2 regions of the Shewanella sp. MMG014 genome follow, and region 1 is predicted to be linked to the other one. Evidence: predicted binding sites of a transcription regulator. Region 1 holds the regulator's gene; the other holds the start of a gene.

Region 1 (4,436 bases):
GGTTTTTTATAAAAGTTATATTGACGCAGTGGGTGTGGCCGATATTGCCCAGTCAGACATTGATACTTTGAACGTGCTTGACCCTAATAACCCGCCAACTGAAATCACTGACCTAGATTCTCAAGGCGTCGTGCTAGCTGGTAGTGTGACTGATTTTGGTGTGGCACTTAGCTTTCCTTTGTCGATTGTAAATATGCCTGTCAGGGTAGGGGTTTCACCGAAGTTTCAACGAATTGATACTTACCATTACTCAGTTAATGCTAACAATTTTGACGCTGATGATTTTGATGATGACAAATATCGTAACGATGAAAATCTTTTTAATTTGGACGTTGGTGTCGCATTTGAACCTATTGAAAAATTAACTATTGGGCTATCTGCCAGAAACTTATTCAGTCAAACCGTCAAAACGGTTGAAGCGCAAGGACGAGAGTTTCACTACCAAGTGGAACCATTAATTACCGCAGGCGCTGCCTACGATTGGTCATCGGTAACCTTGACCACAGATATTGATTTAGTCGACCAAACCCGATTTAAAGAGTTTGATCCTGTGCAGTATTGGCGTGTAGGCGGTGAGCTAAAAGCCACTGATTGGCTCTCGTTGAGAATGGGTTATCGACATGACTTAAAAGACAACAGTGTTGATATATATTCATTTGGTACAGGTTTTGCGATTGGGCAAGCATTTAAGTTAGACATGAGTGGTAGCTATGGTGAAGATGACGCTGTAGGGGCAGTATTACAAACCTCTTACCACTTCTGAGTGCTGACCTAACGATCGTCAGCGACTTTAATTATGGCGTGATTAACTGATAGATAAAGCTAACGTTGACTTAATTGTTAGCACGATAGCACTCAGGCCACACAGCATTAATGTTGCCATTCTGGTTTTTTCTTTGTCGACTTTATTGGTTAGTTTTCCTGCCACTAGGCTACCTAAAAACACCGACGGCAATAACATCAATGAAAGCCAAACATGTTTTAGCTCAACGAGTCCCGCCACAATGAGTATCAACATCGCAATCATAGAACTAAAGACAAAAAATATGGATAAGGCTGCACGAAACTGTGGTGCGTCTTTTCCGGCAAGTAATATTGCTAGAGGTGGGCCACCAATTGCAGCGATATTGCCAAATATTCCTGATAAAACCCCTGCTATAAACAAAGTGATCTTATTTACTGGTGCGGTAATTTTATAGATGCTAAGAATGACTGCAGTAGCCACAATAAAGGCTATCGCTAGCCCTAATACTGCTTGTGGGGCAAAAATTAATAATCCAGCACCAAGAAAACCACCAGGGACTCGACCGAGCAAGGCGTATTGTAAACCATTAAACTTGAGCGGGGTTCGCTCTCGCAATAACGTTATTAATGCAATGGAAAATCCACATGCAATAACTGGAACAGGAACAAGTTGAGGGTCAATAATGTAAAGCAGTGGACTGGCGACCACTGCTAAGCCAAAACCTATTAGCCCCTGAGTTAGTGCGCCCAGAAATATGATAACCGATGCAAGCATCAAGGTTTGCGGATCGATAAATGCCATTCTGTGCTCGTTGACTTAATTAAGGTCGGTGCAAATTTGGTACGACAAATTTTATGCGAATAGAAATGCAGAATAAAATTGAGCTTACATAAAAGTAAGCTCAATAGTGGTTATTCGTCTAAATCTTCCCACTCGATGCCCATTTTATCCATAAGAGCTTTAGCCTCACTTGGAATGCTATCTGGGCCTTCTTTAGATAAATCTTCATCGTTAGGGAGTGGCTGACCTGTATATGCGTGCAAAAATGCTTCACATAATAGTTCACTGTTAGTGGCATGGCGCAAGTTGTTCACCTGACGACGAGTACGTTCATCAGTTAGTACTTTAAGCACTTTTAACGGAATGGATACCGTAATTTTTTTAACTTGTTCGTTTTTTTTGCCATGTTCGGCATATGGGCTGATATAGTCGCCATTCCATTCAGTCATTAACTCACCTTTATACGATAGATTCGTGGCAGATTTTAACTGCTTATTTATTACAGTCAAATTATTGCTGCTATTCTATAACGAATGCAAATAGATTTCTTTATGTTTAGACGTCTAAACGTCTAATATGTGTTGACGATCTAACTTTGCTTAGGTACATTTAGCCATCTAGACATCTCTACGGTGTGTACTCTATAGTGTGTCAATCTTGAGGAGCTTACAATGAAAAAACATCGCGCAGCTACATTAGCAGTTCGCCAAGGTATCGAATCTGATACTCAGTATGGCGCGGTAGTCCCGCCGATTTACCTTTCAACAAATTATTCATTTGATGGACACACCAACCCTAGGGAATTCGACTATAGCCGCTCAGGTAATCCGACTCGTTGTGTACTAGGAGAGGCAATCGCTAAACTAGAAAATGGCGCGACAGGGATTGTAACTTGTACAGGAATGGCCGCGATTACCTTAGTGACCAGTTTACTTGGGCCTGATGACTTAATCGTGGTACCGCATGACTGTTATGGTGGTAGTTACCGACTGTTCACAAATCTTGCCAACAAAGGCCAATTTAAATTATTGGTTGTTGATCAAACTGACGAGAAAGCACTCACTGAAGCGATAGCGCAAAAGCCTAAAATGGTCTGGTTAGAAACACCTTCGAACCCACTTTTGCGGGTTGTGGATATTAAAGCCATCGTTGAAGCAAGCCATGCTGTTGATGCACTTGTTGTAGTCGACAATACTTTCTTATCTCCAATTTTACAGCAGCCATTAGAACTTGGTGCTGATATCGTGATGCACTCAACGACTAAATACATTAATGGCCACAGTGATGTTGTTGGCGGCGCCGTTGTCGCTAAAGATGCAGAGCTTGGTGAGCTATTACATTGGTGGTCAAATACCTTAGGGCTAACAGGTTCTGCATTTGACAGTTACTTAACACTGCGTGGTATTAGAACTTTAGCCGTGCGGATCCGTGAGCACCAAACTAATGCTCAGCGTGTGATTGACGTGTTGCAATCTAGTGATGTCGTTGAAAAAGTGTACTATCCCGGCTTAAAAGACCATCCAGGTCACGATATTGCTGCCAAACAGCAAAAAGGCTTTGGTGCTATGTTAAGTTTTGAGCTTAAAGGTGGCGAAGCGGAAGTGGTTGCCTTTTTAAATGCATTATCGATTTTCAGTGTTGCTGAAAGCTTAGGCGGAGTGGAAAGCTTAGTTGCCGTCCCAGCAACAATGACCCATAGAGCAATGGTGCCTGAAGCACGTTATGAAGCTGGTATTAAAGATACATTACTGAGACTATCTGTCGGGATTGAAGACGCAGAAGATTTAGTGAATGACATCAATGCCGGGCTCGCAGCAGTTGCCGCATTATAGTTCCGTGTCAGTCAGCGTTTTGCACAAAAGTTTAGTGGTTTAAGGAGTACAAAATGACCCGCAGTCATTTACATAAGTTTGGTGGTTCAAGTCTTGCTGATGCAGATTGTTATCGCCGTGTCGCCCATATTTTGTTGACTCATGGAAACTGCGACGATCTTGTCGTCGTGTCAGCTGCGGGAAAAAGCACTAACTTTCTATACAAGCTGTTGTCGCTTCGGGAAACGGGCGAATTATGGCAAGAAGAATTACAAGTTCTCATCAGCTACCAGCAAAACTTAATTGAGCAGCTGCTCTCTAACGAACAAGCCCGAGATTTACGTGAGCGTCTATCAACGGATAAGGCGCAACTGATCAGCCTGTTATCACTTGAGCAGCGCAATGAATTCGAATTAAACCAAGTGCTCAGCTTTGGTGAACGTTGGTCTGCGCGCTTAATGGCTGCGCTTTTACGTGAATCAGGTGTTGCTGCAATCAATGTTGATGCTTGTTCAATTCTCGTTGCTGACGAAGGCTTAGTGCCTAATATTCGATTAGCTCAATCACGTGAAAAAGTGCAAGCACTGCTTGAAGCGCACCCCAATGAGCGATTAGTCATTACTGGTTTTATTTGCGCTAACCAGCAAGGTGATACTCTGTTACTTGGACGAAATGGCTCTGATTACAGCGCAACCTTAATTGCGAGCTTAGCAGATATAGAACGAGTCACTATTTGGACTGATGTTGAAGGGGTGTTTAATGCAGACCCTAATAAAATCAATGATGCCAAGTTACTCAATAGTATGTCATTGGCGGAAGCGGATAGATTGGCTCATTTAGGTTCTCCTGTCCTTCACAGCAGGACATTACAACCTTTATTTGATACCAATGTCAGTTTGGCTGTTCGTTCTAGCTATGCATCTCATACTGATTTTACCTTGATTGCGCCGCAAAGCTCTTCGGCAAGTGCGCCGGTTGTAACGAGTTTAAATGAGGTCGTACTGTTTAAAATTAAGCTGCAATCACCAACAGAAAACCTGATTGAATTATTAGCGCAACAGGGGATCCTTCCTTTAGCTTATTGGACATCTGCCCACCAT
Region 2 (4,436 bases), on a different contig from region 1:
ATAGGTGTACTTACATGGAACAGTTACACACAGAACGATTGCAAATCAGTTTAATGACACTCAACGATGGCGACTTGTTGTTTGAGTTAGATCAAGACCCTGCTGTGATGCAATACATAAACGGTGGCAAAGTCACTTCAGCGCAAGAAATAAAAGACATTTTTATTCCGAGGTTAGCTAAATACATCAACCCAGAACGAGGTTGGGGACTTTGGAAAGTATCGCTTAAAGAGCATCCTAGTTCTTTTCTTGGTTGGATACTCATTCGACCTATGCATTTCTTCACTCTGTCTCCTTCATATTCTGATTTAGAAATTGGCTGGCGTTTTAAACAATCAACATGGGGCAGAGGAATAGCGACTGAAAGTGCAAAAGCTGTGATGGAGCATTTGCTTGCAACTCAGCAAAATATAAAGCACTTTTCCGCCATTGCAGATGAAGAAAACCTAGCTTCAATTAATATAATGAAAAAACTGGGTATGAAATATATTGAAAAACTGTCGCATCCAGATGTGGAAGGCGATGTAGACGTTGTTTTATATTCAAAAGACACAAAAAAAGCCAACTAAATAGTTGGCTTTTTTCTATAATAGCAATTTATTTTTGAGCGTCTAAGAAACGTTCAGCATCTAACGCTGCCATACAACCAGAACCGGCCGATGTAATAGCTTGACGATAATGTTGATCCATAACGTCACCACAAGCATAAATACCTTCAATACTCGTTTGCGTAGCATTGCCTTGTAGTCCACTATTTACAGTAATATAACCATGATTCATGGTTAATTGACCATCAAAAATACCGGTATTTGGACTATGACCAATAGCAATAAATACACCCGCAACGTCTAAATCTGAAATCGCACCATCTTTAGTACTCTTCATCTTTAGACCCGTAACACCCATATTATCGCCAACAACTTCATCGAGAGTTTGATCTAAATGTAGAATAATGTTGCCACTCGCTACTTTATCCATTAATCGGTTGATTAAGATTTTTTCAGAGCGGAAACTATCTCTACGATGAATCAAATGAACTTCTGATGCGATATTACTTAAATATAGTGCTTCTTCAACGGCAGTATTACCACCGCCTACAACGGCCACTTTTTGATTTCGATAAAAGAATCCGTCACACGTTGCACAAGCAGACACACCACGTCCCATGAATGCCTCTTCAGAAGGCAAACCTAGATATTTAGCCGATGCACCTGTTGCGATAATTAAGGCATCACAAGTGAATTCACCATTGTCACCTTTCAATTTAAATGGGCGCTCACTGAAATCAACTTCGTTAATATGGTCGAAGATAATCTCTGTATCAAACTTCTCAGCATGCTGCTGCATTCTTTCCATTAATGCAGGGCCAGTAAGATCATTCGCGTCACCAGGCCAGTTTTCAACTTCAGTCGTTGTCGTAAGCTGTCCACCTTGTTGCATACCAGTGATCATAACTGGTTTTAAATTTGCGCGTGCAGCATAAACTGCAGCCGTGTAACCAGCAGGGCCAGAACCTAATATCAGTAGGTTAATATGACGTGCTTGACTCATTGTTGTATATCTCCGTATTCATATGCCTAAGCAATTTGAATGGATTGTAGGGAATTTAACGGGGCGGGTAAAGCGCAGTTCGGTCTAACTTATAGATTGCTTTAATCGACTATGTACACAAAAGACACCAAAGTGGTGCCTTTTTATACTTATTTTCAGCGCTTACTTGTTAAAACGAAATATGACAGCTCGGCAAGTCATTCTTTTCTAGATAATTTTGGTGGTATTCTTCAGCAATGTGGAACCGCTTTAATGGTACAATTTCTGTAACAATTTGACGGTTTCCCCATTTGCTACTGGCGATTAATTGTTGTTTTGCTGACTCAGCTATTTCTTTTTGTTGATCATCATGGAAAAAGATAGTGCTTCTATACTGAGATCCAATATCTTCGCCTTGTTGATTCAAGGTCGTCGGATTGTGATTTTGCCAAAAAACAGCGACTAAGGTTTCGTACGAGACGATTGTTTCGTCAAATTCAACTTGAACGACTTCGGCATGGCCAGTGTTGCCCGCTTTAACTTCAGCATAAGTTTGGTATTGATCATTCCCGCCCATATAACCGCATTTGGCATCTAAAACACCTTCTACTTGTTTAAAGAAGTATTCGACGCCCCAAAAACAGCCTGCACCAAATGTTGCTAATGTCATAGTTATACCCATAAAGAAGTCTAGATGGCTAAAAGTATATTTGTTCACAGCAGGAATGCAAGCAAAGATTTACATTTTGTTAAATGACACTTAACGTTAGCGTCCATTGAATGTGTTAGAATCAACACGATTATGAAACCTATTCGTTTAAACGTCTTTCAAGGAGTCTTTGTGTTTCAGCAATTAATGGACGATCATGACTTTCTCGCTTTTACTTTGGCCAATATTGATAAGCCTTTAAAAAGCCAAGCATTCACATTATCAAATCAAACAACAGTCACAATCTTAGATAATGGTGTAATCAGCTTTAGCCCCGCATCTGGCTCTACAAAGGATGTGGTTTTATCATGTGCCATTCATGGTAATGAAACCGCGCCTATAGAAATATGTAACAAACTCATCAGTGATTTACTTACCTGTAAAATAGAAACGCTGCATCGCGTTTTATTCATTATTGGTAACCCTGATTCTATATTGACTCAAACACGCTTTGTTGAAGAGAACATGAACCGTTTGTTTTCAGGTGCTCATTCAGATGGGGAAGGGCTGATAAATAAAGAGCGAGTGAGAGCTAAAGCGCTTGAACAATACGTCAGTGATTTTTTCAATGACAATGATAACTCGCAGCGTATTCATTACGATTTGCACACAGCTATCAAGCCTTCAAAGCATGAAAAGTTTGCGATATATCCCTACAGACCAGGCAGAGCATTCAGTGCAAAACAAATAATGTTTTTAGCAGGCTGCGATGTAGATACGATTTTGTTTCATCACGAACCCACAACAACATTTAGTTATTTTTCATCAGAGCAATTTAAAGCTGATGCGTTTACCGTTGAGCTAGGTAAAGTTATGCCATTTGGTGAAAATGATATGCATAAATTTGCAAATACCCACAAAATGTTAGCGGCGCTTATTACTCAAACAGAACCAGAATTAGCCGTATTCGATAGCAATAAACTCAACTTGTATAAAGTATCACGTTCAATCAATAAGCATTTTGATGATTTTGCTTTTTCATTTTCTAAGACGACTGAAAACTTTACTGGGTTTGAGCAAGGCCAGACTTTAGCAATTGAAAACAATCAACAGATAAAGGTTATAGAGCCCTACGAAGCTATCGTTTTTCCAAATGAAAATGTACCTGTCGGGCAACGCACGGTATTATGTTTAGTACCAGCGCCCAATGAAGATATTCAATAACTTGTAAAGTTAGATATACAAATTTTTTGCAAGGTTATTTACCAACAAGAAAGCACATTAGTTGATAGTAAGTTTACGTTAACGTAATGTGCTTTCGCATATAATAAATTAAGCTTTATTTTATAAGGCCTCAGATAACAAGAGCATAATATGAGCAACGCACCGCTGAATAATGAAACAGTGCATCGTGTCAGCTTCTTAGACAAAGCGTCATTGCACATCCCTATTTTAAAAATTCTGCAAGCAGACGGTACCACATATGAAAATGCGGTGATGCCTGTCATTGATCAAGCACTCGCTGAACGTATTTACGACACTTGTGTATTTACCCGTGTTTTAGACGAACGTATGTTAAGTGCGCAGCGTCAAGGTCGGATTAGTTTTTACATGACCTGTACTGGTGAAGAAGCCTCAATTATTGGTAGTACAGCTGCGCTTGATGATGGCGACGTAATACTTGCCCAGTACCGTGAGCATGCTTCTTTACGCTATCGTGGTTTCACCACAGAGCAGTTCATGAATCAAATGTTCAGTAATGAGAAAGATTTAGGCAAAGGACGTCAAATGCCTATTCATTACGGCAGTAATGAACTTAATTATCAAACCATCTCTTCACCTCTAGCGACGCAAATTCCGCAAGCAACAGGTGTTGCTCATGCATTCAAGTTACAAGGTAAACGTAACGTAGCAATTTGCTACTTTGGTGAAGGTGCAGCTTCAGAAGGTGATTTTCATGCTGGCTTAAATATGGCCGCAGTGCTTAAGTCTCCGACTATCTTTTTCTGCCGTAACAACGGTTATGCCATTTCTACTCCAACCGAAGAGCAATTTGCTGGTAATGGTATTGCGAGTCGTGGTGTTGGTTATGGTATGCACACTATTAGAGTTGATGGTAATGACATGCTTGCAGTATTAGCTGCAACACAACAAGCTAGAGCTTATGCTCTTGAACATAATGCACCAGTGTTGATTGAAGCGATGACATATCGTCTTGGTGCGCATTCATCATCGGATGATCCTTCAGGTTATCGCT

Evidence for each region. Region 1 encodes MetJ, which represses methionine synthesis genes. Its sites were predicted from a motif close to TAGACGTCTAGACGTCTA; they were not measured.
Region 2: a site for MetJ is predicted at 2,341-2,358, ahead of msrA (peptide-methionine (S)-S-oxide reductase MsrA). Genes of this name have one in related genera too.

The regions. Positions count from the first base shown of each region.
Region 1 is NZ_JAGJDZ010000006.1:330,642-335,077, reverse strand. It holds gene J8L86_RS12340 (conjugal transfer protein TraF) at 1-763, shown strand, start outside; gene J8L86_RS12335 (sulfite exporter TauE/SafE family protein) at 806-1,546, opposite strand; gene metJ (met regulon transcriptional regulator MetJ) at 1,657-1,974, opposite strand; gene metB (cystathionine gamma-synthase) at 2,197-3,357, shown strand; gene J8L86_RS12320 (bifunctional aspartate kinase/homoserine dehydrogenase II) at 3,411-4,436, shown strand, end outside.
Region 2 is NZ_JAGJDZ010000012.1:159,986-164,421, forward strand. It holds gene J8L86_RS17905 (GNAT family N-acetyltransferase) at 15-569, shown strand; gene trxB (thioredoxin-disulfide reductase) at 598-1,551, opposite strand; gene msrA (peptide-methionine (S)-S-oxide reductase MsrA) at 1,721-2,200, opposite strand; gene astE (succinylglutamate desuccinylase) at 2,372-3,403, shown strand; gene J8L86_RS17925 (thiamine pyrophosphate-dependent dehydrogenase E1 component subunit alpha) at 3,554-4,436, shown strand, end outside.